One region of the Paenibacillus sp. FSL M8-0334 genome, then DNA from elsewhere that is predicted to be linked to it. Evidence: riboswitches for the same ligand, from Rfam matches in the RefSeq annotation. Region 1 holds a riboswitch; the other holds the start of a gene.
What was found. A riboswitch is a leader RNA that binds a small molecule or an ion and turns the genes downstream of it on or off. The one in region 1 is predicted to bind S-adenosylmethionine.

Region 1 (16,232 bases):
CCCGGGTATGAGCCGCGACGGATCAAGAGCAATCTGACGCCTGAGGAAGTGGCGTATTTTCTGGAGCACAAAAATATATTTGCTGGCGTAGAGGTAGTGGAAGAAAGCTCGCGCCATTACAATACGGACCGCATTGCGGTACAGACCATCGGTTATTTACGGGAGTTTAAAGGGACTAAGGATCTGAACAAATATAAGGAGATCGATGAGCAGAACCGAACCCAGGAGGATCCGGGGCTGATCTATACCGAGCAGGAGAAGGTCGGTGTAGATGGACTCGAAATGATGTTCCAGGAGGAGCTTCGCGGTAAGAATGGCTACATCAGCATTCCGATCAATCCGCAAAATATGGCGGAAGGCGTGCCAACGATGGTGCCGCCGGAGAAAGGCTACAATGTCCACTCTACGATCCACAAGGATATTCAGCTGGCAGCACAGGAGGCGATCCTGGAGCAGCTGCAATGGCTGCACACCAATCCGGTCTCCGGCAAGCTTCACAGGGATGCGCTGACCGGTTACGCAGTCGCTATGGAGGTCGATACCGGAAACATCGTGGCGATGGCAAGCATGCCGGACTATGATCCGAACGTGTGGGAGAACGGATCGGACGATTGGGAGTCGGTCATGAAGTATTACCGCAACGGTACGATTTCGCCATACAGCTCCGGCAGATCAGGCAATAATCTGGAATCTGTGCTGCTGCTCGGTTCCACCGTCAAGCCGCTCAGCGTGCTGATTGGATTGAACGAGAATCTGTTTGGCGTGAATGAATACTATCCGGACATCGGATATGCCCAGATCGGGAAAGACCCGCGTCAAATCCGAAACTCGGGAAGCCGGGCGTTCGGTTCGCTGAATGCAATAACCGCCATTCAGAACTCCTCTAATGCCTATATGATCGATATGGTGGCAGAACGGCTGTTTGGCAAATACGGTTCCAAAGGTCTTGATGTATGGAATGACTATATGGAAGCCTTTGGCCTTGGCGTCTCGACAGGCTCTGGTCTTCCGAATGAGTTCCTGGGCCGGAAGGAATACAACAATGTAGAGCAGATGGGTAGCTCGCTGGCGTCGCTGGCCTTCTCATCCTTCGGTCAAGGGGGCAAGTATACCACGCTTCAGCTGGCTCAATACGCCGCAACTCTGGCAAACCGAGGCGAGCGGATCAAGCCGCAGCTGGCGACGGAGATTGTTGACCATAACGGCAATGTCGTGAAGAAGTTCGAACGGGAAGTTCTGAACAAGATGGAATTTTCGAAGGAACACTGGGATGCGGTCATTAAAGGCATGAACACGCAGGGTCTGCGGGCATTTGATGATTTCAGGTACGATTTTGCCAGAAAAACCGGTACGTCCGAGCAGGATATTTACATTAATGGAACGCGCAAACGGGTGGATAACGGTGTGTTTATCGCTTTTGCACCGCGTGAGAATCCGAAGCTGGCGGTAGCTGTAGTTATACCGGAGGGCGGATTCGGCTCCCAGAGCGCTGCGCCGATCGCGCGCAAAATATTCGACGCCTATGATGAAATCTACGGGCTCGACGGAACACCGCATCCGAAGCAAGACCTAGAAACGGAGCAGGAGGATGGAGAGCAGGGTGAGGGCGGGGAGAACCAGTAAGCCATAATCGGGGGAGCTCCCGCCGCCTCTGTGCTGAATAGACAGGCCGTGGGGAGCCTATCCCTGTGGCCTGTCTTTTGTTATGGTGAAACGAAATACACCTCCGGAACGTATATGCACAAGGTATGACTGAGACTGCCTGCTGGGGATGTCTGCCGATCTTTTTTGCTTCCTATTTATTTGTGGTAAAATGTCGTTATGTTTATGCGTGAGCTATAAAAGGTGTGGGATCGAACGCACCAGATCATGTTTGGAGAAACCAAGGGGGATGAACCATGGATTATAAATACCGGCTGCTGGCCTTGGACATGGATGGAACACTGCTTCAGGACAATCATGAAATCTCTGACGAGACGGTGAAATGGATCAAGGAGGCGGTCCGCCGCGGCATCTATGTATGCCTGTCCACCGGCCGGCCGTTCAAGGATGCATATCCTTACGCGAAACAGCTGGAGCTGATGACGCCGATGGTGACGGTGAACGGGAGCGAAGTATGGCGGGCGCCGTATGAGCTTCACCGCCGTGCGCTGCTCGACAGCAAGCTGGTGAAGCAGATGCATGAGCTGGCAGTGGAGACGGGCGCATGGTTCTGGGCCTACACCGTTGACCGGCTTTACAATGACACTCACTGGATTGATGATGTGGAGGGCCAGGAATGGCTGAAGTTTGGGTATACGACCGAGGATGATGAGGTCCGGCATCGGATTCTGATGTCCTTGCAGGATATGGGCGGACTGGAAATCACCAATTCCTCGCCGTATAACCTGGAGATTAACCCGATGGGCGTCAACAAAGCGACGGGCATCAGGCAGGTGTGCGAGCTGCTGGGCATTGAGATGTCCCAGGTCGTTGCCGTTGGCGACAGCTTGAACGATCTGGCGGTGATACAGCAGGCCGGACTCGGTGTGGCGATGGGCAATGCCCAACAGACCGTGAAGGATGAGGCGGATCTGGTCGTGTCCAGCAACAACGAGGACGGCATTGTCGAGGTGATCCGGGATCATATTTTGATCGAAGGGTGAGGTTATGGACATATTAGGCTGGTTTATCGTGATCGCTCTGTTTGTCATCGGTATGGCCGGAGCGATCTATCCAATATTGCCCGGGGTGCTCGCCATCTATTTTGCACTGTTTGTGTACGGGTGGTTCTTCTCGTTTGCAGATTACACGTTATGGTTCTGGATCATCCAGACCTTGATTCTGGTCGTGCTGTTTATCGCTGATTATGCGGTGAATGCCTGGGGTGTCAAGAAGCTTGGCGGCTCGAAGGCCTCCATATGGGGCAGTACGATCGGACTCATTATCGGGCCGTTTGTCATTCCGGCGTTCGGTCTGATCATCGGCCCGTTTCTGGGGGCGCTGATCGGGGAGATGCTGACCGGTTCCTCGCCGGGCAAGTCGCTCAAGGTTGGAATGGGCTCTGTACTGGGACTGTTCAGCAGCGTGCTGGTGAAGGTGATCTTGCAGCTGGCGATGATTATTATTTTCTTTATCTGGGTTTTCTAAATAACAGTCCCTTAGGGCCGGCAATTGATTGAAGAACGGCATGGTCACACTTTGCTTTAGAACGGGTGGCAGATGATCGGCGCATGGTTGCTGAGCTGACGGGATGCTTTTTTGGGGAAAGAAGGGTAGACACTTGTCGAAGAAGGAAACGTTTATTAAAGGAACCATCATTCTGGCCGTGGCTGCTCTGGTGGCGCGCGTGCTGGGCATCGCGCAGCGCGTGCCGCTTGAGCACATGCTGAACGATGTGGGACAGGCCTCATTCAATTTTGCCAATACGTTATATTTGATGCTGTTAACTGTAGCTACAGCGGGCATACCGAGCACGCTCAGCAAAATGATCTCCGAGCGCCACGCCTTGAACAAGCCTGCCGAGGCCCGGCGGGTATATCAGGCTGCGCTTTTGTTCGCAGCCGCAGCAGGCGTGATCATCACGGTGCTGCTCTATTTCGCAGCGCCGTATTACGCCACTTATGTGGCCGAGCTTCCGGAAGCGGCCCCGGCGATTCAGGCGCTGGCGCCGGCGCTGCTGCTGTTCCCGGCGATCGCGATGATGCGCGGCTACTTCCAGGGCCGCAACAATATGACGGCCGGCGGGCTGTCGCAGATCGTGGAGCAGATTGCGCGGGTCGTTACCGCTATCGGTCTGGCTTACATTTTGCTTCGCATGGGGTATGATGACAAGTGGGTTGCGGCTGGGGCATCCTTCGGGGGCGTGCTGGGCAGCATCGGGGCGTTTGCGGTCATGTTGTATTTTGCAGCCAAGCTCCGCCGCACGGACCGGGAGGCCCATATGCCGCCGGCTGACCGCTCGATCCCGCTGAGGGGAATCTACAAGGCGATATTCACCTTGTCCATTCCGATTGTGCTGTCATCGATGGCGGTGCCAGCGGTCAATTTCATCGACAATTCCATCGTCAAGCCGCTGCTTACCGGGCCGATTGGTGCGGAAGCGGCAACGGCAGCGCTGGCGGTGCTCGGCACGCGGGCACAGAGCGTGGCCGGCATTCCGCCGATTCTGGCCATCGCCCTAAGCACCTCGCTCATTCCGATCATCTCCGCAGCGTATGCGCGAAAGGATCAGGAGCATCTGGAGCAGCAGGTGACGATGGCGATGCGGGTCGCGATCATGACCGGCATGCCGGTTGTGATTGCGCTGTGTACGGCAGCATACTCCATTAACGGTCTTCTGTTCAGTAATCTGGAGGGAACCGGTATCATTGCGTTCCTGACATTTGGCACCATCCTTCAGATCACGATGATGACCACGAACTCGATTCTGCTTGGCATCGGCAAAGCGAAGCTATCCATGGTCCATGTCATGATTGGAGTGGTGGTCAAGCTGGCCGCAAGCTTCCTGCTGGCCCCGCTGTTTGGCATTTACGGCATTATCGGCGGCACCGCGATATGCTTCCTCGTGATCACAGCACTTAATCTTCGCTCGATCAAAGCGATTGTTGCGTTCTCCATGCTCGGAAAACGCTGGGTCGGCTTCGCGCTGACGGTGCTGGCCTCCGGGCTGGTCGGCTACGGCCTCAACCAGGCGGGCATTCAGCTGGTGCATGTGATGCCGAGCCGCTTGGCATTCCTGATAACCTGCCTCATCGTCGGCGTAGCCGTGGTGGTGGTGTATTTGGTGCTCATGGTGATGTTTGGCGTGCTGCGTCAATCCGAGCTTGCCAGCTATCCGCGTCCGTTGCAGAAGCTGTTCCGTCCGCTGATGAGACTGCAGCCTGCACGTCTTCGCGAGCGGGGATAACAGGCTGTCCACATCGTTTGATGTGAGGGGTGAAGACAAGCCCCGTGTGTTATGTGTCCAGGCATGTCCGATCGTGTCCGATCTTATTCGATCGGAGTCGCTTGCCGAAAGCTTCATGCAGGTCGGATGGCGTACCAGGAAAGTGCGCTGCGAGTATCTCCGGCTACAGGAAGTGTGTATGAAGCGCCAGGCTCGTCTCCCTTGGTATGGGAGGTGGCCTGGCTTTTTTTATGATTCTAGGTGACTAGAACTGTTCTTCGGCATCGTGAGCGAAGGCAATTCGCTCCAGTGCAAACCGGTGAGCATGGGTCATGTCGATCAGGAGCGGGCGGGAAGGCCGCTTCAGGTGGCTAAGCCGCTCTGTGGACTGAAACCAGTCGTACCTCGGAATCGGCTCGTACTCGTTATCGTACCAAACATCTTCGAGCCGTGGGCTGTATAGCCGATCACCGTAAGTTCTCCATTCGGATTCGAGCAGCTCCAGGCTGGCATCCTCACCCGCCATGGCCGCCTGCTTCCGGGATGTAAACAGCGCTGGCCAATATTCGGAGCGCGAGCCGTGATGATCCGTGCAGCGGGCAAAATGCATCACTCCCTCGTAAATATCCTTATAGCCGAACAGCATGGCGTATAACGCCTTCCCTGTCCTGATCCGTGCAGCAACGTCCTTGAACTGCCGCATGGTCAATCCGGCCAGCGGACGCAGAGGCAGGATGGATTCACGAAACAGATCGTGGCGGCAGTTCGGGCTCCCGAGCGGAAACAGAACCTGGTTCAGCCTGGCGATGTCAAATAATTTCATCGAGGGATGATCCAGTACATTTTGGCGAAACATCGGGTTCTGGACGACCCGCCCTTCAATATAGTTCTGCTCATTGATAATGAGTGCAACCGTTAATACCGGGCTGCTGCTCCGGTCCAGCCAGAATCGTTCCCAGAACGGAGTCATGAACGATGAGATATGAAAGTGAGGAAGCAAATGAAAGCAGCTTCTCCCCTGTTCGCGGCTGTATTGATACAGCAGCAGCTGCGGATAAGCGTCCTGAAAAATGAGCGCATTGCAGCGTTCCAGAAAGCGATACAGCCGGTCCTTAAACGGATCCTTTACAAGATCGGACATAAGCCCGCTCTTCAGATCGGTCATATTCCAGCCGGCATTGCGCGATACCATATGGGCGAGCAGCGCCCAGTGCACCTCGGGGAACGCCTCATAAAATTGTAAGTAAGCCCGGGTCCGGGTAATGTTGCTTTTGTTGGCATCCTGAACATTTTCACGGATGCGCTGCAGCAGCAGGTGGTCCCGGCTGGAAAGCTCCGACGGTGCCGGAGCAGAGCCCTGGATGGGGGGAATATGGGAGGCGCCTGTCGGCCCCGGATGGCCCCCGGTGTGCTCCATGCGTCGAATCGCGGCGGTTTTGTTTAATATTTCTAAAATGCTCTGGACTGCACTCTCGTTCCAATGGAGATCTTGCGGGGAGCGTCTGAGCTCGCTGGAATCCAGCCAGGCTGCTGTAAAACCGCTCAAGGCTGCCCCCGCCGCTCTCGGCAACGAGGCCAGCCTGGACCACAGATGCCGGGTGCCGGCCTTGAAGCCGTGAGAATCGCCCATGTGATGAACACCTTCCTTATCCTTGACTGTCGGACGTTCACATCGTTTATTGTCAGTATGGCTCGAAAATTTGACTTCCACTCTTCAATTTGATTCACTAAGGGTGACAGATTCGTCAGAAAGGGGAGATACCCACATGCAAAAGATTACATCTGAAGCGGAATTCCAGGTTGCGATCCAGTCGCCACGACTGACGGTCGCTGTTTTTAAAGCGGACTGGTGCGGAGATTGCAAGTTCATCGATCCGTTCATGCCGGAAGTGGAGACCAAGTTCTCCAATCAGCTCACTCTGGTTGAAGTGGATGTGGACGCAGTCGGGGATGTCAGCCAGCAGCAGAACATTTTGGGCATTCCGAGCTTTGTGGCCTATTCAGATGGGCGCGAGCTCGTTCGCTTCGTGAATAAATATCGCAAATCGCGCGAGGAGATTGAAGATTTCCTGCAGCGTGCCGTGGACGTATACGAGACGATCCACAAGTAAGGCTGGTGTTCGGGAAGGTGAACAGCGACCGAAGAGCAACAGGCAGTGCAGATGCCGCCGAATTGGGAAGCGCCGATTCGGCGGTATTTTTGTAGCGAATGCTCGGTCGTGCTACTATTGAACGCGTTTTCATCTATTTTGTCACAAACGCTTCATGACCTTGACAGCGGAATCAGGTATAATGGAATGTGGATTGTACATAGAAGGTAATGTTCGGCTTGTGGGATAGATCATTACGGGGCAGCAGGTGAGATTAGTGAATGATAAACAATTGAAATGGCTTAGCTACGCAACATGTGTGATCATGTTCTGCGCAACCTTCGGCGGCATGGTCGTGACCAAGACAGGGTCAGGACTTGGGTGCGGGGAAGAGTGGCCGCTGTGTAACGGCAGATTTGTTCCCGCTTACACCGTGGCGTCGATGATTGAATACTCGCATCGGGCGGTGAGCGGACTTGCAGGTCTAGCTGCGCTCGCATCCTTGATCGCCTTCTGGAAATATAAGCGGGATCGCCGGGACTTGATGGCGTATGTCATCATGACTTCCATCTTTGTCATCGTACAAGCCATTATGGGAGCTTTTGCGGTGGTGAACCGGCAGTCGGCAGCTGTCATGGCCCTGCATTTCGGCTTTTCGCTTATTGCGTTTGCCAGCTCGGCCATGCTTGCGCTGGGCATGCGAAGGGTGGAGAAGTCGGGGGGCATGGCCAACGACAAGCCCCAGCCCCGGGTTACGCCAGCGTTTCGTTGGCTCGTCTGGGCGACGGCTATTTATACCTATATCGTCGTTTACATCGGGGCGTTTGTCAGTCATACCGATTCCAGGGAAGGCTGTTCAGGCTGGCCGCTGTGTAACGGCGAGGTGATTCCGGAGCTGAGCGGAGGCGTAGGCATCGCCTTTATGCACAGGGTGGCGGCGCTGCTGCTACTGGTACTGGTGGCCGTTATGGGACATTTTGCATACTGGCGCAACCGGAACAACCGGGAGATTCAGATGCTGGGCGTTGCTGCAACGATTCTGTGCGTGCTGCAGGTGATCAGCGGCGGGATTATTATGGCAACGATCCACAACGAGGAAGTCTATGTGTTCTCGGCATTGGGACATACCTTGCTGATCTCCATATTGTTCGGCGTCCTTAGTTATATGAGTGTCAGAGTGTGGCAGCTGAGCAGACCAGCCTCGCTGCAGCAGACATCCGACCAGGCCCGGGATCAGAAACATATCGTTTAGAGGCAGCCGTCAGGCTGTGGAAGTCCAACGATGAGCATCATATGGAAACGCAGGCATAGTCCCCGGACAATTGTACGAGGACTATGCTGCTATTGAAGGAGTGGGCTCGTTGATCTATCAAAACTTACGCCAATGGCTGGAAACGCTTCGCAAGGAAAATGATCTGACCGTCATCGAAGCACCGGTGGATCCGTACCTGGAGCTTGCTGAAATTCATCGCCGTGTCATTGAGGAGGGAGGGCCTGCGCTGCTCTTTACGAATGTAAAGGGCACGCCGTTCCCGGTAGCAACGAATCTGTTCGGTACGCCGCGGCGGGTGGATATGGCTTTTGGTCCTCGGCCTGAGCAGCTGATGAAGTCGCTGGTTGAAGCGACGGGAACGCTGATTCCGCCGACATTGCCGGCCATTTGGAACGAGCGCGGACTGATCAAGGATATGCTCAAGGTTGGCATGAAGCGTGTCGTCCCGCAGGAAGCCCCGATCATGGGCGTAAAGGTGACGGAGGAGCCGCTGAAACATTTGCCAAGACTGACAAGCTGGCAGGAGGACGGAGGTCCGTTCATTACGCTTCCGCTCGTCTACACAGAGAGCCCTTCCAGGTCAAAGCACCACAATTTGGGTATGTATCGCATCCAGATCTACGACAATAACACGACCGGGATTCACTGGCAGATTCATAAGGGCGGCGGGTTCCATTACTTTGAAGCGGAGCAGCAGAACCAGCCGCTGCCGGTGTCGATCTTTATCGGCGGCCCTCCGGCGCTGATCGCTGCAGCGATCGCTCCCGTTCCGGAGCATCTGCCTGAGCTGCTTCTGGCCTCGCTGATCATGGGCGGGCGTCTGCCGATGACGGACAACCCGCTGGGCGGACATCGCATTCCGGCGGAGGCCGAATTTGCGATCAGCGGTTATGTGCCGCCGCATGAGCGCCGTCTTGAAGGGCCGTTTGGCGATCATTACGGCTATTATTCTCTGGCGCACGAGTATCCGGTGCTGCATGTGAACCATATGTGGCATCGCAAGGATGCCATCTATCCGGCTACAATTGTAGGCAAACCGAGACAGGAGGATTATTATCTGGGCGATTTCCTGCAGCGCCTGCTGTCGCCGGCGTTTCCGATGGTAATGCCATCGGTCCGCTCGCTCTGGACTTATGCTGAGACCGGATTCCATGCACTGACGGCCGCGGTGGTTCGGGAAAGCTATTCGCGTGAAGCGCTCGTATCGGCCTTCCGCATCTTGGGAGAAGGGCAGCTGTCGCTGACGAAGTTTCCTGATGCTGACAAGCCGCCCGGTGGATCTGACCGATTTCAACGAGACGCTGGAGGCGGTGCTTGAGCGCTTCGACCCGTCCACAGACCTGTATATTTTCAACAAAACATCCCAGGATACGCTCGATTATACAGGTGAAAAACTGAATCATGGCAGCAAGGCTGTGCTCATCGGCGTTGGCCATCCAATTCGCGAGCTTCCGCGCAGCTATGAGGAAGGCGACATCCCGGGCATTGACAACGTTGTTGCGTATTGCGGCGGTTGTCTTGTCGTTTCCGGGGCATCCTATGACAAAGATTCCGATCTCGCCCTGCGCGTGATGGAGCATCTGAAATCGCGGGACACGTCGTGGCCGCTCGTTATCGTTGTGGATAATGCACAGCAGGCGGCAGCGACCCAAACCTCCTTCCTGTGGACGGTATTTACCCGCTTCAATCCAGCGACCGACCTGTTCGCTGCGGCGAATGTTCAGCATCATCACCTGTCGTACCGGCTGCCGATTGTTATAGACGCGCGCATGAAGCCGGATTATCCTGCTGAGCTGTTCCCGCGTGAGGATATCGTCAACATGGTGGATGAGCGCTGGAATGAGTATTTTGCCAAGTAATCGGGACATTCGCGTTAGCTGTATTTGGTTGCTCTGGAGATGTTGAAGTAGAAGTATGCGGGAAACTATGGCGGCGAATGGTGAACAACTTGTGAACAGGGAGGGATGGCATGCTTCGGACCTTGTTAGGGGAGCAGCCCCGACATAATGATGGATATCTTAAAGCTGCGGTGGAATCGATGACGAAGACCGTACAGCTGCTGCGGGAGGAGATCAAGAAACATCCGGATCCGACCCATGACCACCGCAAGCTGGAAATCTGGATACGCGGGCTGATTGTATCGCTGGATGAACTGGAGCAGAGCTGGTATGCAGCCTGCCATTTTCGCAAATCGGTGACGTCCGGCTTCATTGATGATATGTCGCTTCAGGAGAAGGAAGAGTACGCCAGGTATGTGTATTTTTATAAGAATGGATTCATCCGTGTGTTTGCCATTCTGGATAAGCTGGGCACTGTGCTTGATGAGCTGTTCAATTTGCACACATCCAAGGTAAAAGTGCATTTTTCCTATTTTACCGTACTGCGGCAGTTTAAATTTCTGAAAATTCATGATTCGCTGTCCGAGGAGCTTGAAGGGATCAAAGCCAAGTACAAGGTGCCGATGGGGACGCTGCGCAAACGGCGTAATGCCGAGATTCATTACATGAACGCTGAAATGCAGGATGATCTGTGGCAGAGGATGCAGGGGCATGATACGAAGCTTGAGCTGGAGGATCTGGATGCGCATCTGGATGATCTGAAGCAAGGACTGGATATGGTATGCCAGACGCTCGCAGCGTCGTTCCGGTATACGAATCAGATCTGGACGACCCAAGGAATTCAGCTTGAAAACTGACCTGATGGGGAAGCTACTATGAAATTCCTTTTGACAAAAAGCTGAAAAAAAACTATACTAACAATTGCATTCGATGAAATTCCTCATGAAAACGATAATTTCATAACACATTTATTTCTTATCGAGAGCGGCGGAGGGACAGGCCCGATGAAGCCCGGCAACCGATTCCTGACGTTAAGCGGATCACCGCAGACGTCTGGAGTGTCATGGTGCTAATTCCTTCAAGACTTTGGAATCTATCCGAAGTTTTGACAGATGAGAAAAGGCATTGACTTTACGTAAAGAGAGCCCTTTTTGATTCTGACAAAGAGAGGCTCTTTTCTTTATGGACAATAGATGTGCCAAAGGCTAGGGAAAGGGAGGCTCAAGATTTGATACAGATCAAACAATTGACGAAGCAGTACGGCACGGGCGGCAATGTAACTACCGCTTTGTCCGGATTGAATCTGTCAATTGACAAAGGAGAAATATTTGGCGTTATCGGACATTCCGGAGCCGGGAAGAGTACCTTGATCCGCTGCATCAATCTGCTGGAGCGGCCGACGTCGGGCGAGGTATGGGTTGGCGGCGTCAACCTGACGCGCCTCGGCAAGACCGAGCTGCAGGCCCAGCGGCGCAAGATCGGTATGATTTTTCAGCATTTCAATCTGCTGTCCTCGGCGACCGTGTTTGACAATATCGCGTATCCGCTGCGACTGACGAAGACGCCCAAGGCGGAAATCGAGCGCAAGGTGAAGGAGATGCTGAGCCTGGTCGGACTTGAGGCGCACAGCCATAAATATCCTGCACAGCTGTCCGGCGGACAGAAGCAGCGGGTTGGCATAGCAAGAGCGCTCGCAAGCGACCCGGAGGTGCTGCTGTGCGACGAAGCAACTTCGGCGCTCGATCCGCAGACGACGGATTCCATCCTGAAGCTGCTTCTGGATATCAACAAGCGGTTCAACTTGACGATTGTGCTGATTACGCATGAGATGCACGTCATCCAAAGCATCTGCGACAAGGTTGCTGTCATTCACCAGGGCGGCATCGTGGAGCAGGGGCCGGTAGCGGAGGTGTTCCTCAAGCCGCAGCATGAGGTTACAAAGGAATTCATCCGCCAGGAAACCGATAGCGGCGAAGCGCTGCGTCTGGCGATTGCAGGTGCTGCTTCCGGTCCATCGCGCGCGGTGAAGATTACGTTCCTTGGCACCAAGACGTATGAGTCGATTCTGTCCCGCATTGTGCATGAGACCGGCGTGAATTTTGCTATTCTGCAGGGGACAATTTCAACGATCAAGGAAACGCCGTACGGTCAGCTGATCGTCCGGTTCGAAGGTGACGAAATTGCCACGGACGAGACAATAAAGAAGCTGCTTGAGCAAGGGCTCGACGTGGAGGTGATTCGTTGATGCTGGGTTTGGACTTTTCTCAGGTAAACTGGAATGAAATCGGGACCGCTTCGCTTGATACACTGCGGATGCTGGGGCTATCGGCATTATTCAGCTTTATTCTCGGTTTGCCGATCGGGGTAATACTGTATATGGCCGCCAGGTCGACGTCGGGCTGGGTTAGATTCGGATATGGAATTCTTTCCTTTATCGTTAATATTCTGCGTTCTATTCCGTACATCATTCTGATCGTGGCGATGATTCCGATTACGAAATCGATTGTCGGTGTATCCTACGGAGTGATTGGAACGATTCCGCCGCTGGTTGTCGGGGCGGCCCCGTTCTTTGCAAGGCTGGTGGAAACTGCGCTGAATGAAGTGGATAAGGGCGTGATTGAAGCGGCTCAGGCGATGGGCTCCTCGACACGGCACATTATCTTTCGGGTACTGCTGCCGGAGGCGCGGCCGGGTCTGCTCGCAGCGATGACCATCACTATCGTTACGCTGGTCTCCTATACGGCGATGTCCGGCCAGGTCGGCGGCGGCGGTCTTGGTAACTTGGCGATCCAATACGGCTATTATCGTTATGATACCGAGATTATGATTATTGCCGTTATTGCCATGATTGTATTGGTACAGTTGTTGCAGATGGCCGGTGACCGGCTGGTGCGGCGTTTTACGAGAAAGTAAGTTTTTGAAGAAGGCAGCAAGGGATTTCACATATAGAGATGATATTACATTTGTGGAGGGGTTAAGAAATGAAAAAATGGTTATCCGGATTCATCAGTTTAGCATTGGTTGGGGCTCTCGCGGCTTGCGGCGGCGGAGGCACAGACAACAATAATGCATCCCAGCCGGAGGGTGGAAGCGAGTCTGCTCCTGAAGCAGTTACCATCAAGGTTGGCGCAACACCGGTACCGCATGCCCAAATTCTGGAGCATATCAAGCCGGCTCTTGCCGAAGAGGGCGTTAACCTGGAAATTGTCGAGTTCACCGATTATCAAATGCCGAATACACAAGTAGATTCCAAAGAGCTGGATGCGAACTTCTTCCAGCATCAGCCTTACTTGGACGGAGAAATCAATGCACGCGGTCTGGAACTTGAACCGGTTATTGCCGTTCACATTGAGCCGCTTGGCGTATATTCCAGAACGATTACTTCCATTGACGAGCTTAAAGATGGCGTGGTCGTGGCGATTCCAAACGACCCAACCAACCTGGGCCGTGCGCTGTCCCTGCTGTCCAAGAACGGCGTGATCAAGCTGGAGGATGAGAACAAGCTGGAAGCGACCACCCGGGATATCGTGGAAAATCCGAAAAATCTGAAATTCCAGGATGTAGATGCAGCGATGCTGCCGCGCATGCTGGATGAAATGGATCTTGCGGTGATCAACACGAACTACGCACTTGAAGCAGACCTGGATCCAACCAAGGACTCCCTGCTGCTTGAGGATAAAGACAACCCGTATGCCAACCTGCTGGTGGCTCGTCCGGACAACAAAGATTCCGACGCCATTCAGAAACTGGCTAAAGCGTTGACTACGGAAGATGTGAGAAGCTTTATCGAACAGGAATTCGGAGGCGCGGTCGTTCCAGCATTCTAATATTGCAGCGGAACAGACAGCATACTGTGACAGAATAAGCGAACAGGTGCGAATTTATCGCACCTGTTCGCTTTTTTAGTACGGCTAGAATCGGTGTTATAAGGGCAAACGAAGACAGAGGCGATGAGAGTAGTAACGGACGGAGGAAGGCCAGCCTAGCATGGCTGCGGTCGGCGGTGTGACGTCTCAGGTTGTTTGAAGGCCATCCCATCCATTATACTGAGGACAGGACATCCACTTGGAGGAGGGAAAGCCTTGAAGGGGAAGGTGGCGCTGATTACAGGCAGTGCGACGGGACTCGGCAAGATGACTGCATTGTCGCTTGCACGTCAGGGATGCCATATTGCCGTTAACTATGTGAACAGTCAAGCGCAGGCAGAGTCGCTTTGCCGAGAGATACAGAAGTTTGGCGTGTCATCGATATCGGTTCAGGCGGATATAACCGATGAGCAGCAGTTGTACTCGCTTGTGGATACAACGGAGCAGCAGCTTGGAACGGTGGATATTCTTGTTAACAATGCAGGGCCATATATTCATGAGCGGCGGTTGTTTGCCGACTATTCCAGAGATGAGATTGTTCGTCTCGTCAACGGGAATCTAACCGGGGTTATGCTTCTGGATCATCGCGTGCTGCCGGCTATGCGGGAGAAGAAGTGGGGACGAATTATTCATTTCGGCTTCGGGCATGCAGTGGAGGCGCGGGCCTGGCCGCATCGGGCCGTATATGCCGCGGCCAAGGTCGGGCTGGTGTCGTTCACGAAGACGCTTGCGATTGAGGAAGCGCCGCACGGGATTACGGTCAATATGGTGTGTCCCGGTGATATTCGGGGAGCGAACAAGGAGAAGACGATTGAAGAAGTGACCGGCGTCGATGACGGGCTGACACCGCGAGGGCGCTCCGGAAGCGGGGAAGATGTAGCCCGGGTGATTGAGTTTCTGTGCCAGGATCGATCGGATTTCCTAACCGGCAACATGATCAATGTGTCCGGCGGGCTTGATCCGATCCGTTCACGGATTAAACCGGAATGACTCGACTGCTTGAAGTGAACGATTCTGTATGGAATGACAGCAAAAAAAAGAGTCTTGGTTCGGAGAAGAACCAAGACTTTCTTTTATAATAAACCATGATTAGAATACTTGTACTACTTCTTGAACGCCTTCCACTTCTTCAACGAGGGCGCGTTCAATTCCTGCCTTCAGTGTAATGGTGGAGCTTGGGCAGCTTCCGCAAGCACCCATCAGCTTCAGCTTAACGATGCCGTCTTCAACGTCGACCAATTCCACGTCACCGCCGTCGCGCTGCAGGAACGGACGAAGCTTATCAAGCACTTCAGCCACTTCATCATACATGGTGATTTGTGCGTTATCGCTCATCTTGTTCAACTCCTTTCCTTTCTTTATTATAGTACATAAACCGCCAAAATAAAATGGCAAACTTATAAGGCAGGTTCTTGACTTATGTCCATTATGATTGAATTTTGCACGAGTAACAGCTATTTCGGAACGGATCAGGCGCTTCAGCCGCTTGCCGAGCGGTTTGATTGCCAAATTATTGAATATGGCTGCTTGACCGACTGCGGGCAATGTTACCTGGCGCCTTTTGCCTATGTGGATGGCGACCGGGTGGAAGCCGTCACGTCCGAAGAACTGTTCGCCCTTATTTCACAGAAGCTTGAGCTTCTAGAGCAGGAGAATGAGAAGGGCTAATAATTCCGCTTCGACTTCCACAGGACACCGCTTTTCAGGATGCGCGGTACGCGTCCGATGACCGAAGTGCTCCCCATCAATCCGAAGCCGGCATGCTTGCCAAGGGAACCGAGCGTCCCTTTCAGCTTCAACGGATGGACTTTAGGGGTATCATTTCTCCACAGCGCCTTCAGCACGTTGCCGACCTGCTCCGCCTGCGCGCCTGCAGCCTGGGCACTCGGCACGAACGGAAGGCTGGCGCAATCGCCGATGACGTATACCTCAGGGTGAGAGGGCACCTGATACCATTCATTCAGCAGGATACGGCCGCTGCGGTCTTTGGGCAGATCGAGCTCCTGAACGACCTTGACCGGCTGAATGCCGGCCGTCCAGACCGCGATGTCGGTTTCGATAGGTTCTTCAAGGTTGAATACCGCATCCTGCTCCACCCGGGAGACAGACACGCCGTTATGGATTTCCACATTGTGATCCTCAAACCAGCGGTGAATATAAGCAGACAAACGATTCGGAAAAGAAGAAAGGACCCGTTGTCCCCGATCGAGGATGGCGATATTCAAGTCAGGCCGGCTCTCCCGCAGATCGGCTGCAAGCTCGATCCCGCTCAAGCCGCCGCCGATAATATGAACCCGG
Region 2 (16,232 bases), 320 kb from region 1:
GCTATGTATGCGGACATCCGGAGCTGATCAATGCAATGCTGAAGATCCACCAGTATACGGTGATGTGCGCGCCGGCAATGGGCCAGGTTGCCGCCCTTGAGGCACTTCGCAACGGCATGGGCGAGAAGGACCGGATGGTGGAGTCCTACAACCAGCGTCGCAGATTGATCGTACAGGGACTGTGCGACATCGGGCTGGAATGCCATGAGCCGAACGGCGCGTTCTACGCGTTCCCGAGCATCAAGCGCACCGGATTGTCATCCGATGAGTTTGCCCAGCGGTTGCTGACCGAAGCGAAAGTGGCCGCGGTGCCGGGGTCCGCGTTCGGTATGGGCGGCGAAGGCTTCATTCGCTGTTCTTATGCGACGTCCATAACGCAGCTAAATGAAGCGCTGGATCGTATGGGCAATTTTGTAGCCAAACTGACCTAAGGGATGGCTCCTCAATGAATGCATAGAAATCAGATTGAGATTTTCCTTGAATTAACAAAATTTTCACTTTTTCTTAACTGATTGATATGGTATAATTTTATTTTGGGAGCAGAATTTTACTTTCCAAGGAGGGGTCATCGATGTTATATGATTATGAATTGTCGAACTACCGTGGAGATTTTATGGCTGAGGACAACCAGCACGGTAAATGGTCAATTAAATCAGCAAAGTCTACTCCTCAGGAAATCACCTTGGAAGATGAAATTCACATGCTCCGGCAGAAGATGGAACAAATCTTTATGGAAGAGCAGTCCTTTACGTCAGATATTGTGATTGAGATCAGCAGTCTGCTTGACCTGAAAATCAACGAATATATGAAGACTTATCCGAAGAAGAAATAAGGATCGGGATAGAAGGAGACCTTCAGGGTCTCCTTTTTGGTATTCGCATTTGTTATGATATATTGAACATAAACTGAGGATAACGGAGGTAGGAGCGATGAAGGTATACACGAAAACCGGGGATGCCGGGGAAACGTCGATCATCGGTGGCCGCGTCCCGAAGGACGATGCGCGTGTGGAAGCATACGGCACGATTGACGAGCTGAACAGCTTTGTAGGGCAGGCGGTGCATGCCGCCAAACAAAGCGGTTATGAGGAGATGGAAGAGCAGCTGCTTCTGATCCAGCACGAGCTGTTCGATAGCGGGTCTGATTTGTCCTATGCCAAAAAGGATGAGAGCCGCTACAAGGTGACGGCCGATATGGTGGAGCGGCTGGAGCAGTGGATTGATGAGCTGGAGCAAGGGAATCCGCCGCTGGAGCGGTTTATTCTGCCTGGCGGTAGTGCGTTGTCGTGCGCACTGCATGTATGCCGTACCGTATGCCGCCGTGCAGAGCGGCTGACGGTTACCCTCGCCCGTTCGGTGGATATCAATCCGGAGGTGCGAAAATATTTGAACAGATTGTCGGATTATTTCTTCGTTGCGGCTCGCGCGGCCAATGTAAAAGCAGGTGTGCCGGATGTAGAATATGTCCGAAGCGGAAAGGTGTTTCGATAAGAAATGGAAGACTATTATCCGCCGATTGCATACACAGTTCCTGACAAAGACGGCGGAATGCTGCTCAAGACCGTGCTGCAGCAGCGGATGGGGATTTCCCGGAAGCTGCTGTCAAGACTGAAGCTGACGGAGCAGGGCATTCAGCTGAACGGCAAGCGGGTGTATATCAGCGAGAAGGTAAAGCCCGGGGATCTTGTGGAGATTCGGATGCAGCAGGAGGTATCCGATGATATTTTGCCGCAGCCGATGACGCTGGACATTCTATACGAGGATGATCATCTGCTTGTCGTGAACAAGGAGGCAGGGATCATCGTTCACCCGACACACGGCCATTACACAGGCACGCTGGCGAACGGAATTGTACACTATTGGCAGTCCCGGGGCTGGAAATATCGGTTTCGTGCCATTCATCGGCTCGATCAGGAAACGTCGGGCGTTCTCGCTATTGCGAAAAATCCTTTTGTTCACCAGCATGTATCCGAGCAGATGATCGCCGGGACGGTCGACAAGCGCTATCTGGCGCTTGTTCACAACGCGCCCGATCCGGCCGTAGGGACGGTGGACGGGCCGATCGACCGTGACCCTGAGGAGCCGCATCGAAGGATCATAACGGCCGATGGGTATCCTTCCCTGACGCGATACGAAGTGCGCGAGGAGTATGATGGGGCTTCGCTCGTGGCGCTCAAGCTTGAAACCGGACGGACTCATCAGATTCGCGTACATATGACCAGCATCGGCTGTCCGTTGATCGGGGATCGGATGTACCGGCATCCACTCTACAGCTCCCGGGGGATCGACGGCCCTGGGAAGGCGGACACTTCCCTGCAGGTTGAAGGTATGGACGATTCACGGGCGGAGGCTGCCTCGTCCCCGGCGCTGGCACGGGTTATGGCGCTTGATGAGAGCATAAGCAGACAGGCGCTGCATGCGGCGAGCCTGACGCTCGTTCATCCGATGACACGGGAGCAGATGACGTTCTCCGCTCCGATGCCGGAGGATATGGCGGCATTGCAGCAGCGCTTGCAGCAGAGGGTACGCTGACATGCTTGGAATCGGGAATGCGGACATGGAAGAAACTCGCTAGGCAAACTTTCAAAAATTTTAATAGCAAATATCAAGGAGAGTTGTTGAAATATGAGCAAATTGACAGTATATCAGTATCCGAAATGCGGCACTTGCCGCAATGCCGTGAAATGGCTGCAACAGCAAGGGCATGAGCTTGAGCTTGTTCACATTTTTGAACAGCCGCCGGGAGAGCATGAACTGGCAGACTTGATAACTAAAAGCGGCCTGGAGCTGAAGAAGTTTTTCAATACAAGCGGTGAGGTTTACAAGGAAATGCAGCTGAAGGACAAGCTTCCGGCAATGTCTGATCAAGAGAAAATCGCCCTTCTGGCTTCGAACGGAAGGCTGATCAAACGTCCGATCGTTACGGACGGTACCCGGGTGACGGTCGGCTTCAAGGCAGAGCAGTTCCAGGAGAGCTGGGGTGGACAGTAACGCGAAGCCTGACGAATATCGGGGCTGGCCAGTAGCAAGATGATGCCAATAGGTGGATATGTGATTCGGCCTGACATCTCGTCCCCAACGGACCGCAGGGATATGATATAATGGCAGGGAACTGCTAGATGGATCATGAAGAGAACAGTTAGGAGCGATTAAACTTGACACCGAACAAGCAGCCATCCTTGATGCTGGTCGACGGGATGGCTTTATTATTCAGGGCGTATTATGCCACGGCTGCGAGCGGGTACATTCGCCGCACCAAGTCGGGTGTGCCTACCAATGCCGTATATGGTTTTTTGCGATATTTATGGGACGCGATTGATACGTTCAAGCCGACGCATGTTGCATGCTGCTGGGATATGGGATCGAAGACCTTCCGGACAGAGCATTTTGCGGCTTACAAGGGCAACCGGATGGAAGCGCCGGATGACCTGATTCCCCAATTCTCCCTCGTCCGGGAGGTAACGGAATGCCTTGGCATTCCCAATCTGGGTGTGGAAGGTTACGAAGCGGACGATTGCATCGGAACGCTGGCCAGACGCTTCGGCGCCCAATCGCAGGTGATGGTGCTGACGGGGGATCATGATATGCTGCAGCTTGTCAACGAATCCACCTCCGTCATTATTATGAAGAAAGGCCATGGCAATTACATGGTCTATTCCCCGGAGACGCTCTATGCCGAGAAAGGCCTCCTGCCGCATCAAATTGTGGATATGAAGGGTTTGATGGGAGATACGAGCGATAACTATCCGGGTGTCCGCGGCATCGGGGAGAAGACGGCGCTGAAGCTGATTCAGCAATATCAGACCGTAGAAGGGATTTTGGCCAATCTCGATTCACTGGCTAAAGGGGTCCGCACCAAAATTGAGTCTGATCTCGATATGCTGCATCTGTCGAGATCTTTGGCCGAAATTTATTGCGAGGTTCCGCTGGAATGCGAGCTGGATTTGTGCCTGCTGGAAATTGACCACAGCCGGGCCCTGGCCAAGCTGGAGGAGCTGGAAATGAAGAGCCTGGCTCATATGTTCGGGGAAGCGACCGTTTCATGAGAACAGCGATAGCTTCACGGCTATACAGAAGCATGACACGATGTGGACTCTCCTGCCTGCTGGCTATGATGCTTATCATCTTGTCTGCCTGCGCTGAGGGTCAATCCGCAGCGCCTGCGACTTCTGGTGGCGAAAGCGGAGGAGCGGAGCCGCCTACCGAGTTGATCGTTTCCGCAGCTGCAAGCCTGAAGGAAACGCTGGAGGAAGCGGGCCGGAGGTTTGAGGCATCCCATCCTGGGGTGCGGCTGAGGTTCAACTTTGGCGGCTCTGGCGCGCTGGTTCAGCAGCTGGAGCAGGGAGCGCCGGCGGATCTGTTCATATCTGCCGCCAGGGAACCGATGGAGCGTCTGGTCCATAAAGGGGTTGTAGCTGAGCAGGATATCCGGGTACTGCTTCGTAATTCGCTTGTGCTAATTGAGCGGAAAGGCAGCGCGCACATCCGGCAGCTCGGCGATATAACCGGGGAACAGGTTCGTATTGTGGCAGTTGGCCAGCCGGAGACGGTGCCTGCCGGAAGTTATGCTCGGGAAGCGCTGGAGCATGTCGGTCTGTGGGAAGCGGTGGAGACCAAGGCGGTTTATGCCAAGGATGTTACGGCGGTGCTTACTTACGTGGAGTCGGGGAATGCGGATGCCGGATTTGTGTATGAGACCGATGCCCTGCAGTCCGATCAGGTGGAGACGGTGCTGCGTCTGGATCCGGAGCTGCACAGCCCGATAGAGTATCCTGCAGCTGTGCCGCTCATCGCTTCTCATCCGAAGGAAGCTGCGGAGCTGCTGGCATTTTTGAGCACGGATGAAGTGAAGGACATCTTTGAGCAGGCGGGTTTTGTTGTAATGGAGGGAATGTAGGTGTCATCATCGGAATTATTCTGGATGCCGGTATGGCTTTCGTTAAAAACGTCATTGCTGTCCAGCATCCTGGCCTTTATACTCGGAACTGCGGCAGCCAGATGGATGTCTCGCCGCATGTTTCCGGGAAAGGCGATGGTGGAGACCTTTCTCATTCTGCCGCTTGTTCTGCCGCCGACCGTGATCGGTTTTATCCTCCTGGTCGTGCTGGGAAGGAACAGCTGGGTTGGCAGACTGGCGGAGTGGCTGTTCGCACAGCCGATTATATTCAGCTGGGGCGCTGCGGTCATCGCCGCGGTGGTCGTATCTTTTCCGCTTGTGTATCAGAGCATGCGGGCCGGCTTTGACTCGGTTGATCGCGAGCTGGAGGATTCCGCCCGGTCGCAAGGAGCGGGGGAGTGGCAAGTGCTTCGCTGGATTACACTGCCGCTCGTAAGCCGATCAGCGATGGCGGCATACATCCTTGCGTTTGCAAGAGGATTGGGTGAATTCGGAGCGACCTGGATGGTAGCCGGTAATATTCCCGGCAAAACCCAGACGCTGCCGACTGCGATATATGTTGCCGTCAGCAACGGGGATCACAGGCTAGCGTGGACCTGGACGGCGGTCATTATATTGTTTTCCTGGCTGCTTCTGGCAGCTGCAGGTTCGGGACGACGAGAGCGCACCGGCCGGTGAACATGATGAAATGAGGGATGAACGAGCATGAGTATACTGGGAGCAATTGAAGCGGGTGGAACGAAATTTGTGTGCGGAATCGGTAATGAGGACGGCACTGTCGTGGAGCGTGTAAGCTTTCCAACGACGACACCGGAAGAAACGATGGGCCGGGTGTTTGAGTTTTTCGCGGATAAGAATGTGTCTGCTATTGGCGTCGGTTCCTTCGGACCGATTGATCCGGTAAAAGGAAGTCCTACATATGGAAGCATTACAACCACACCGAAGCCTCATTGGAGCAACTTCAACATTGTGAATGCGTTGAAGGAGCGCTTTCCGGTACCGATCGGTTTCGATACTGACGTGAACGGGGCAGCGCTGGGCGAATATACATGGGGGGCTGCCCAAGGGCTGGACAGCTGCCTGTATATTACGATTGGCACAGGTGTGGGTGCAGGAGCCGTTGTCTCCGGCGAATTGATCCACGGCTTGTCACATCCGGAAATGGGCCATATTTACGTGCGCCGTCATCCGGAAGACACCTATGAAGGAACTTGCCCGTATCATGGGGACTGTCTGGAGGGGCTGGCCGCAGGTCCGTCGCTTGGCAAACGCTGGGGAGTTGCCGGCGCCGAGCTTACGCCGGATCATCCGGCATGGGAGATGGAGGCTTATTATCTGGCCCAAGCACTGATGAATTATGTGCTCATTCTATCCCCGCAGCGCATCGTGATGGGTGGAGGCGTGATGAAGCAGGAGCAGCTGTTCCCGATGATTCGCAAGAAGCTTCAGGAGCTGCTTGCGGGCTATGTTCAGCATCCAAGCCTTGGGGATCAGATTGACGAGTTCATCGTTCCTCCGGGCCTTGGCGACAATGCGGGGCTGTGCGGGGCGCTGGCCTTGGCGAAGCTGGCTTTGGCTGAAGAGGCGAACTAAGCGGAAGAAGTTCGTTACCACCTTACAGCCATGGTCATGGACAGTTAGAGAAAGCTGTGCGATAAAGGCTTGATTACATTACAGAATATGGTATTATAACTGTAACAGTATAACGGAACGGATAAGGAAGCACCTTTCCAGCCGCGAGTAGCGGCGGAGGGGTGCTTTTTGTCGTTGTACTGAAATGCGTAGCGGGAGGAGTCGTAACATGCAGATTGTGTTTATGAATCAAATGTCGAGAACAGACCAGGAGGGCCTGGCGCAATTCGCACAGGTCTGGATTGGGGAGGAGGAAGGCGTGTGGCGCCTTGGTTGGCGGGATATGGAGCTTGACGGCGAGGCAGTGGATGAGGAATGGTATGAAGGCAGTTCGTGGAATGAAATGCTGTACGTTTATCGTCACCGGCTGGCAGTCAAGCTTGGAGATGGCTACAGACCTATGATTGAAGGCGTGTTTCATGAGCCGCAGGAAGTGGCAGGCAAGCAGCAGACGGCCCAGAAGCTGCAGTGCTACAGCGAGCTGTACGGTAACGAGGAGCTGTACACCGAGCTGTGTGCCTGGCGGCGCAAGAAGGCGGCTTCGGGAAGAAAGGCCCCTTATTTCGTCGCGAGCAATCGTGTGTTGAGACTAATCAGCGCCTTCATTCCGCAGACGGAGGAGGAGCTGCTTCAGCTGCCGGGCATTGGTGCCAGCAAGGCATCAGAGCATGGTGCAGAGTGGCTGGAGCTGACGTCCAAGGTGGCGCGCTCGACCGCGTTTCCGCTTGACTGGGTCTATGATGCGCTAAGGGAGGAAGAATATGTAGCCTGGCTGTACAAGCAGAAGGAGGCCAAGTACAAGCAGGAATTGGAGCGATTTCGCACGCGCAGGGTCATGCTGTCCGGCATAGCCGAAGGGGCGTCTCTCATGCAGCTGAAAGAGCGGACCGCCATGTCCCGGCGTGAGCTGCTGGAGCAGCTGGAAGAGCTGGAGAAGGACGGGTATGATACCGATGCCTTGATTCAGCTGGAGCTGAACGCGGTGCCGGAGGAGGAGCAGAAGTCAATTTGGAAAGCCTTCGAGGAGCTGGGCGACACGTTCCTGAAGCCTGTCCTGCAGCGGGTATATGGTCAGGAGGCGGATGGGACAAGCACGACAGAACAGCTGTACGAACGCCTCCGTCTGATCCGGATCCGTTACCGCCGGAGCGCAGGGGGGGCGGACAGTCGAAATTCGGACAGACGAAGAAATGTCGGTTAGACGTGAGGAAAGCCTCATGACTGCTGTGACAAGCGATGAATAAACCTAAAAAACGCTGTCTCTCATCAGCTACTCTAGCTTGTGAGACAGCGTTTTTCATTTCAGATCCAATCCTTTTTACGGAAAAGATAGAACATTAGGAGACCCGCAGATACCATAATCCCGATGACAACATAATAGGAATATTTCCATTCTAGCTCAGGCATATACTCGAAGTTCATTCCGTAAATGCCGGTGATCAGCGTAAGCGGGATGAAGATGGTTGTAATCGCCGTAAAGACACGCATGATTTCGTTCGCGCGGTTGGCGATACTGGACTGGTAGGCTTCCCGAAGGTTGCCCATCAGATCCCGATACGTCTCGAACGTCTCGGAAATTTTGACGGCGTTCTCGTAGATGTCGCTGAAGTACTTTTGCAGCTGATCATCGATGAGCCGAAGATCCTTTTTATTCAGGGTGTTGATCACTTCCTTCTGAGGACCGAGCACCTTCTTCAGCCACAGAATCTCACTGCGAAGACCGATAATCTCATGCAGATGGGCTTTCTTGGTATGCATCAGAATATCTTCTTCCAGCTTCTCGATCCGCGCCTCGATTCGGTCCCCGACGGAGAAGTAGTTGTCGGTCACAAGGTCGATCAGCAGATACAGGAAGCGGTCCGGCGTGCTGACCTCCTCTTCCCATAGAAGAGGTTTCAGTGTGCGAAGTTCGTGGATTTTTTGCTTCGTTACCGTAATGATAAAATGCCGTCCAAGAAAGATGTTAAGCGCCCGCAGAAAGATTTCCTCATCATCAAAGCGAATGCTGTTCACTACAATAAAGTAATGATCTTCATAAATTTCAATCTTCGGCCGCTGTTCCTCTTCGCTCAAGCAGTCCTCGACCGCAAGGTCGTGGAGGGAAAATAGCGGCTGCAGTTCCTCCAGATCGTCCACATCGGCATCCAGCCAATAAAAGCCGCTTTCCGGGGCCGTCAGGGTGGCTCTGATGTCTTCGACAGGTGTAAAAACACCCGCATCAACCAACCGGATTTTCATCTGATATCACTCCATTTCCATTCGTGAAAATTGGCGCATAAAAGCACAAGATATCAGCTTGCCGGGGAAGAACGGGCGAAGAACTTAGGTTTCTCTCATTAAAGCCTTCTATATAAGCGCATGAAAAATAACGCCGCCCTCCGCCGGTGAGCTGATCTTGGTCCTATGCGGTTGTGCTTCCTGGTTATCCAGCTTCTGGCTCGGGTCACCGTCCATCTTCCATGTCACCTCTTTCATCAATGTTGTTGCAGCACTTGTCTAGTATAACGCCGGGTGTACGACCTTTCAAGATGAAATATAGGCCGGATATGACGCTGTTGTACAGGGTATGGAAACCGCGAGGAATATGTGACGATAAAGCTAGAGGTTCTTGACGAAAAAAAATTATTGATTTAAAGTAAATCTAACAACAGTCTTGTGACAATCGAATACAGCGAAATCTTATCAAGAGCAGGTGGAGGGACTAGCCCTATGAAACCCGGCAACCGGCGGCAACATCGCACGGTGCTAATTCTTGCAGGATGCATGGTTTGCGTTTTTGAAAAACGCAGGCATTCTGACAGATGAGAGAGGCGCATAGTTAATACGTATATGATGACCTTTCTCTTCGGAGAAAGGTTTTCTTGCGTTTCAAGGTACTTATCGCTCTTTCTCTTGAAAGCATGAATCGATTCGTCAATTATTTTGAAGGAGTGAGTTCACATGCCGATTAAAATTCCAGATGCGCTGCCAGCTAAAGAAGTGTTGGCTGGAGAAAATATTTTTGTGATGGATGAAAGCCAGGCCTTCCATCAGGACATCCGTCCGCTGCGAATTGCTATCCTGAATCTGATGCCTACCAAGGAAACGACCGAGACGCAGCTGCTTCGGTTAATTGGTAACTCGCCGCTGCAGGTCGATGTGGTGCTGCTCCATCCGAGCTCCCACATTTCCAAAAACACGTCGGCTGAGCATCTCTCCACGTTTTACAAAACGTTCGAGCAGGTCAAAAATCGCCGTTTTGACGGCATGATCATTACTGGCGCTCCGGTGGAGCAGCTGGAGTTCGAGCAGGTGAACTACTGGAATGAGCTGACGGAAATATTTGAGTGGACCAAGACGAATGTGACGTCTACCCTGCACATATGCTGGGCCTCCCAAGCCGGCTTGTATTATCATTATGGAGTTCCGAAATACAGCCTGCCGAAGAAATGCTTTGGCGTATTCGAGCATTCGGTTAACGAGCCCTGTACGAAGCTGCTCCGGGGATTTGATGAGATGTTCCTCGTTCCGCACTCCCGTCATACCGAGGTTCGCCGCGAGGACATTGCCCAGCATGAGGATCTTGTCATTCTGTCGGAATCGGAGGAGGCCGGCGTATATCTGGTAGCTTCCAAGGATGGCAAGCAAATATTTGCTACCGGTCATTCCGAATATGATCCAGACTCGCTGAAATGGGAATATGATCGCGATGTGGCAAAAGGGATGGAGATTGATCTGCCCGTTAATTATTATCCGAACAACGACCCGTCCAGGCAACCACGGTCCGTATGGCGGGCACATGCCAACCTTTTATTCTCGAATTGGTTGAACTATTATGTGTACCAAGAGACACCGTATGACATCGGCCCGCAAATCTAGCGCGCACACCCGAGGAGGAGCAATGATATGGATAAAAAACCGTTGAATATCGAAAGCCGGCTAGCCCAGATCGGTTCGGTTCAGGAGCCGGTAACCGGCGCGATCAATTTCCCGATCTATCAGGCAACGGCCTTCCGCCACCCCAAGCTTGGCCAAAGCACCGGATTTGATTACATCCGCACGAAAAGCCCGACGAGACAAGTGCTGGAGGATGCCTGCGCGGAGCTGGAATCCGGGGATGCCGGATTCGCTTGCAGCTCGGGCATGGCTGCGCTGCAAACCGTATTTGCCCTGTTTGGCAAGGGGGATCATCTGATTGTATCCCTGGATTTGTACGGCGGCACTTATCGGCTGCTGGAGCGGATTATGTCCAAGTTCGGGGTAACGGCAACCTATGTGGATACGAACGATCTGGATGCGCTGGAGCAATCGCGGCAGCCAAATACAAAGGCGGTATTCATCGAGACGCCGACCAACCCGCTTATGATGATTACCGATATTGAAGCGGTTTGCACATGGGCAAGTCGTCACCAGCTGTTGACAATCGTGGACAACACGCTGCTCACGCCTTATTTTCAAAGGCCGATTGAGCTTGGAGCCGATATCGTCGTACATAGCGCGACCAAATATCTGGGCGGTCACAACGATGTGCTGGCAGGCCTGATTGTAACGAAGGGCAAGGAATTGTCCGAGGAGATGGCCTTTCTTCATAATTCGATCGGAGCGGTGCTGAGCCCGTCCGACTCCTATCAGTTAATGAGAGGGATGAAGACGCTGGCCCTCCGAATGGAGCGCCATCAGTCGAATGCGACGGCGGTTGCGACCTTCCTGCAGGGACATCCGGCTGTGGAGGAAGTATTCTATCCCGGTCTGCCGGAACATCCGGGCTACGATATTCAGAGCCGCCAGTCCAGCGGCAATACCGGAATTTTCTCCTTCAAGGTGAAGGATGCCCGCTATGTAGAACCGGTGCTGCGGCATATTCGCCTGATTGCCTTCGCAGAAAGCCTGGGCGGGGTCGAATCGCTCATGACCTATCCGGCCGTACAGACGCATGCGGATATTCCGGTTGAGATTCGGGAAGCGGTTGGCGTAGATGACCGTCTGCTCCGTTTCTCAGTCGGCATCGAATTCGCCGAGGACCTGATTGCTGATCTGGATCAAGCGCTGAACGCAGCGATGGCCGAGGTGGAAGGAGGCGAGCTGCGATGAGTTCGGACCGACATTCAACCGATCCGTTGAAGTTTGAAACGAAGCTGCTTCATTTCGGAGGCGAGATCGATCGCACGACCGGAGCGTCAAGCGTCCCGATCTATCAGGCGTCAACCTTTCATCACGAAGACGTCAATCATCCGCCGGTTCATGATTACAGCCGTTCCGGCAATCCGACCCGGCAAGCGCTGGAAGACTACATTGCGCTGCTGGAAGGCGGCGTGCGCGGGTTCGCGTATTCCTCCGGCATGGCTGCCATATCCAGCAGCTTCATGCTGCTGTCCGCCGGCGATCATATGATTGTTACCGAGGATGTATATGGCGGCACTTACCGGTTGTTGACCACCATCCTGAACCGCATGGGCATCGAGAGCACGTTCGTCGACATGACCGATCTGGAGCAGGTCAAGGCAGCAATCAGGCCAAATACCAAAGCTGTATATATGGAGACACCATCCAATCCAACATTAAAAATAACGGATATCAGCGGCGTGACGAGCTGGGCCAAGGAACACGACCTGCTGACGCTGCTGGACAATACGTTCATGACCCCATACTATCAGCGTCCGATTGAACTGGGTGTCGATATTGTCATTCATAGTGCAACCAAGTTTCTCGGGGGCCACAGCGACGTGCTGGCCGGTCTTGCTGTCGCCAGAACGGAAGAGCTTGCGGCGGAGCTGAAGAAGCTGCAAAACGGGCTCGGGACGGTGCTCGGCGTTCAGGATTCATGGCTGCTTATGCGGGGCATGAAGACGCTCGGGGCGCGAATGGCCCACAGTGAGCAGAGCGCAGCCAAGCTTGCAGCCTGGCTTCAGGGGCGCAGCGATATCGAGCGGGTCTATTATCCGGGCCTGCTGCATCATCCGGGGCGCGAGATTCATGAGAAGCAGTCGACCGGATATGGAGCGGTCGTCTCGTTTGATGTAGGTTCCGGAGAACGGGCGAAGCAGGTGCTGAACCGCGTCAGGCTGCCGCTTGTAGCTGTCAGTCTTGGGGCTGTGGAGAGCATTCTGTCTTATCCGGCGATGATGTCCCATGCGGCAATGGGCGCAGAGGTGCGTCAGGAGAGAGGCATTACGGACGGTCTGCTGCGCTTCTCTGTCGGGCTTGAGGACGTGGATGATTTGATTATGGATCTCAGCGAGGCGCTTAACGGCGCTTGAGCGGATAAACCTGGCAGTGAATGAAGGCAAGTACCCCGGGCAAGAGCGATCGGAAGTCCCCTCATTCCCCGTAGCGGCATCTTTGCTGGAAGTCAAGCACTTATATCTGATATGAGCCTTATATATCTTCTTAAATGTTATGAATTCATGAACAACGGCATCCCGTTTCATTCGGGATGTCGTTTTTGAACCGGGAATGTGGTAGGATGGTGAAGACAAGAGTTTACTTGCCACTGCGAATTTGCTGCAGATAGGAGGCTATCAATATGGGTACGATCGATCGTATCTTGGATAAAGCATTGCGGGGAGAACGCCTTAACCTGGAGGACACCGTAACGCTGTTTGAAAGCGATCAAGTGGAGAAAATAGGCCATGCCGCGAACATCATGACCAAGCGTTTGCATCCTGACCCGATTACAACCTTTGTAATTGGACGGAATATAAACTATACGAATGTGTGCGACGTATACTGCCGCTTTTGCGCATTCTATCGCAGACCTGGCTCTTCTGAGGGCTATGTTCTTCCGGATGAGACCATTTTCCAGAAAATCCAGGAAACCCAGGATGTGAACGGGACGGAAATACTGATGCAGGGCGGCACGAATCCGGATCTGCCATTCAGCTATTACACCGACCTGCTTCGGAACATCAAGAAGCGTTTCCCGAACATTACGATGCATTCCTTCTCGCCTGCCGAGATCATGAAGATGGTGGAGGTATCCGGCTTGCCGCTGGAAGAAGTGGTGCGCGAGCTGCGGGATGCGGGACTGGATTCGCTGCCTGGCGGCGGAGCTGAAATTCTGGACGATCGAATCCGGAAAAAAGTCAGCCGTCTCAAGGGTTCCTGGCGCCAGTGGATGGACGTGATGCAGACCGCCCACAAGCTCGGCATGAACACGACGGCGACGATGGTTATCGGCCTGGGCGAGACGATGGAGGAGCGCGCACTCCACCTTCTGCGCATCCGCGATGCGCAGGATGAATGCATTCAGAACGGATGGGATTCCAAAGGCTTCCTCGCCTTTATACCATTCACGTTCCAGCCGGACAACACCAATTTGAAGCGGGAGCGGGAGACGCCGGAGGCTTATCTGAAGACGGTGGCCATCGGCCGGCTTGCCATTGACAATGTGCCGAATCTTCAATCGTCCTGGGTGACGATGGGGCCGGACATTGGCAAGCTGTCGCTAAGCTACGGTTGTAATGACTTCGGCAGCACGATGATGGAGGAGAACGTTGTATCCTCCGCAGGTGCGGTATACAAGGTCAACATCGAGTCCATTCTTCGTCTGATTCGTGAAGCGGGACATATTCCGGCTCAGCGGAATACCCGGTACGAAATTTTGCGTGTGTTTGAGGATAACAGCACCGTCGAGCGCGATTTTGTGATGCAGAACTAATCTGTGTTTATCCATCATCCGAAGTGTGAGTGATCAAGGCTTCCTTGGTCACTCACACTTTTTTTTGTGGGAACAGTTTCCGCCTCGTATAGCGAAGCACCGCCCCGATCGTCTGGCTGAGCCGGAGTGAACGGGGTGTTTTTTATTGTAAGGCTGATGCGTTGCTTCATAAGGACTTGCTTGTTTTTCCAAGCTGATGTTCCGTATATCCCCCTGCCACTCCCCATATACTGAAAAGGGAACTCGAAAGGAGTGATTCCATGGAACTGTTCAGCATCTCAATCGATACACGGTCGGATCATGAGAAGGAGGCATTTCGCCGTATATTGTCAGACAAGCAGAAGGAGCTACATAAGCGGTGCAAGCAGCTGAAATTTGCTTTCAGCGCTGCAGAAGCCCGGGTCACTTGGACTTGCTCCGGCAAGCTGCCGCTGTCGACCTGGACGCTGTCTGCGGAGGAGCTGCGACGGCTTATCTCCGAGGCGGTTACTGCTTACATTATGGAGGAGAGGGAGCAGGAGCTTGCTGCACGGCTACTGTACTCGGAGTTCGAGTTTGACGATGAAGAGGAGGCAGAACGAATTCTGCAGTGCTATTTCCAGCTGCTGTCCAATGAAGGGGAGGCTGCCCAATATTGGCAAAGCCGCAGACGGAAGCTGGTTGAAGGCATTGACCAGTGTCTGCTTGAGGGGCCTGAGCTCAATTTGAACGGCTTCCTGACGTTTCGCCTCCACACTTATGAGCAAGAGCTGCGCGACTTGGCGGAGTACGCCGTTGATGAGTTTATCCTGGATCAGCAGTATGAGGAGTTTGTGAGTCTGCTGAAGTATTTTGTTTATTTTCAGGAGCCCAAAATGCCGATCGTCCACGTCATCCACAAGGGCGAAGAAGATTTCCTGCTGCTGGATGGCAACTTGAGGCCGATCGAGCGGCCGCAAGAGGACGGACTCATCATTGAGAGGCTGGATCAGGAAATGGAAATCGAAGATATGATCGTCAGCACACTGATTGCGGTTTCCCCGGCCCGAATGATCATTCACACGCGAAATCCTGATTTGCCGGTCATTATGACATTGGCCCAAATTTTTGATAACCGGGCTCAGATATGCTGCAGCTGTCCGGAATGCAGTGTGTTTCTCGGAAGCGGGCGCATGATGACTTGACGTATTCTGGCCAGCAGGATTATAATATCTCATAAATTCACGTAAAAGCTATGACAAAGACATGAGTCAATCGGCTAGATCCGTTCCAGAGAGAGGGAACCCGGCTGAAATTCCCTTCGGTGCGTCATTGATTTACCCCTTTGTAGCTGTGCGGTCGAAATTATGGGATTCATTTTTCGTAAGAGTAGGCTTCACCGGTTCATGACCGTTATTCAATGCTGATGAAGGATCCTTCGGATCGGCCCTGGCGCGGGCCAGTGTGACCGAGGATCGAATTAGGGTGGAACCACGGGTATAACACTCGTCCCTTTGCGGGACGGGTGTTTTTTGTTATGTCCTGCGAGAATGGAACAGGAAACGTGAAATTAAACCAACGTAATGCTTTGAGGAGGAATGTAAGGTGGCTATCAGTATTAAACTGCCAGACGGCTCGGTCCGTGAATATGAGGCAGGCAGCTCGATTGAGGATGTGGCTGCATCCATCAGCAGCGGGCTGAAGAAAAACGCAGTAGCAGGAAAATTAAACGGGGTGCTGGTCGATTTGTCGACGCCGCTTGAGGAAGGTGCCCTCGTAGAAATCGTAACCCAGGATTCGGCTGAAGGGCTTGAAGTGATCCGCCACAGTACAGCTCACTTGCTGGCACAGGCAACGAAGCGCTTGTATGGCGCCAAGGAAGTGAAGCTGGGAGTCGGACCGGTCATCGAGGACGGCTTCTACTATGATATGGATCTTGAAGAGCCGCTGAATCCGGAGGATCTGCAGAAGATTGAGAAGGAAATGGAGCGCATCGTAGGCGAGAACTTGCCAATCGTGCGCAAGGAAGTGAGCCGTGCGGAAGCGCTGCGGATTTTTGGTGAACTGGGGGATCCGTACAAGCTTGAGCTGATCCATGATCTGCCGGAGG

Region 2: it holds a riboswitch for S-adenosylmethionine, as region 1 does, so the genes downstream of both, metA (homoserine O-acetyltransferase MetA) here and MKX64_RS14480 (methionine ABC transporter ATP-binding protein) in region 1, are expected to answer to the same signal.

What each region holds. Positions count from the first base shown of each region.
Region 1 covers NZ_JBBOCH010000002.1:87,373-103,604, forward strand. Annotated here, with positions in the region: gene MKX64_RS14435 (peptidoglycan D,D-transpeptidase FtsI family protein) at 1-1,623, shown strand, start outside; gene MKX64_RS14440 (Cof-type HAD-IIB family hydrolase) at 1,899-2,645, shown strand; gene MKX64_RS14445 (DUF456 domain-containing protein) at 2,650-3,129, shown strand; gene MKX64_RS14450 (putative polysaccharide biosynthesis protein) at 3,263-4,888, shown strand; gene MKX64_RS14455 (DUF2515 family protein) at 5,133-6,497, opposite strand; gene MKX64_RS14460 (thioredoxin family protein) at 6,634-6,978, shown strand; gene MKX64_RS14465 (COX15/CtaA family protein) at 7,235-8,209, shown strand; partial or broken gene MKX64_RS14470 (UbiD family decarboxylase) at 8,319-10,089, shown strand; gene MKX64_RS14475 (Cthe_2314 family HEPN domain-containing protein) at 10,200-10,925, shown strand; SAM riboswitch class I at 11,041-11,187, shown strand; gene MKX64_RS14480 (methionine ABC transporter ATP-binding protein) at 11,297-12,313, shown strand; gene MKX64_RS14485 (methionine ABC transporter permease) at 12,313-12,981, shown strand; gene MKX64_RS14490 (MetQ/NlpA family ABC transporter substrate-binding protein) at 13,050-13,895, shown strand; gene MKX64_RS14495 (SDR family oxidoreductase) at 14,151-14,924, shown strand; gene MKX64_RS14500 (NifU family protein) at 15,024-15,269, opposite strand; gene MKX64_RS14505 (YuzB family protein) at 15,354-15,602, shown strand; gene MKX64_RS14510 (NAD(P)/FAD-dependent oxidoreductase) at 15,599-16,232, opposite strand, start outside.
Region 2 covers NZ_JBBOCH010000002.1:406,042-422,273, forward strand. Annotated here, with positions in the region: gene MKX64_RS16030 (aminotransferase class I/II-fold pyridoxal phosphate-dependent enzyme) at 1-431, shown strand, start outside; gene MKX64_RS16035 (aspartyl-phosphate phosphatase Spo0E family protein) at 572-832, shown strand; gene MKX64_RS16040 (cob(I)yrinic acid a,c-diamide adenosyltransferase) at 930-1,490, shown strand; gene MKX64_RS16045 (RluA family pseudouridine synthase) at 1,494-2,531, shown strand; gene MKX64_RS16050 (arsenate reductase family protein) at 2,625-2,990, shown strand; gene MKX64_RS16055 (5'-3' exonuclease) at 3,155-4,045, shown strand; gene modA (molybdate ABC transporter substrate-binding protein) at 4,042-4,896, shown strand; gene modB (molybdate ABC transporter permease subunit) at 4,921-5,574, shown strand; gene MKX64_RS16070 (ROK family protein) at 5,602-6,489, shown strand; gene MKX64_RS16075 (HRDC domain-containing protein) at 6,698-7,729, shown strand; gene corA (magnesium/cobalt transporter CorA) at 7,831-8,766, opposite strand; SAM riboswitch class I at 9,205-9,336, shown strand; gene metA (homoserine O-acetyltransferase MetA) at 9,469-10,386, shown strand; gene MKX64_RS16090 (PLP-dependent transferase) at 10,414-11,598, shown strand; gene MKX64_RS16095 (aminotransferase class V-fold PLP-dependent enzyme) at 11,595-12,764, shown strand; gene mqnC (cyclic dehypoxanthinyl futalosine synthase) at 13,031-14,164, shown strand; gene MKX64_RS16105 (putative sporulation protein YtxC) at 14,425-15,327, shown strand; gene thrS (threonine--tRNA ligase) at 15,728-16,232, shown strand, end outside.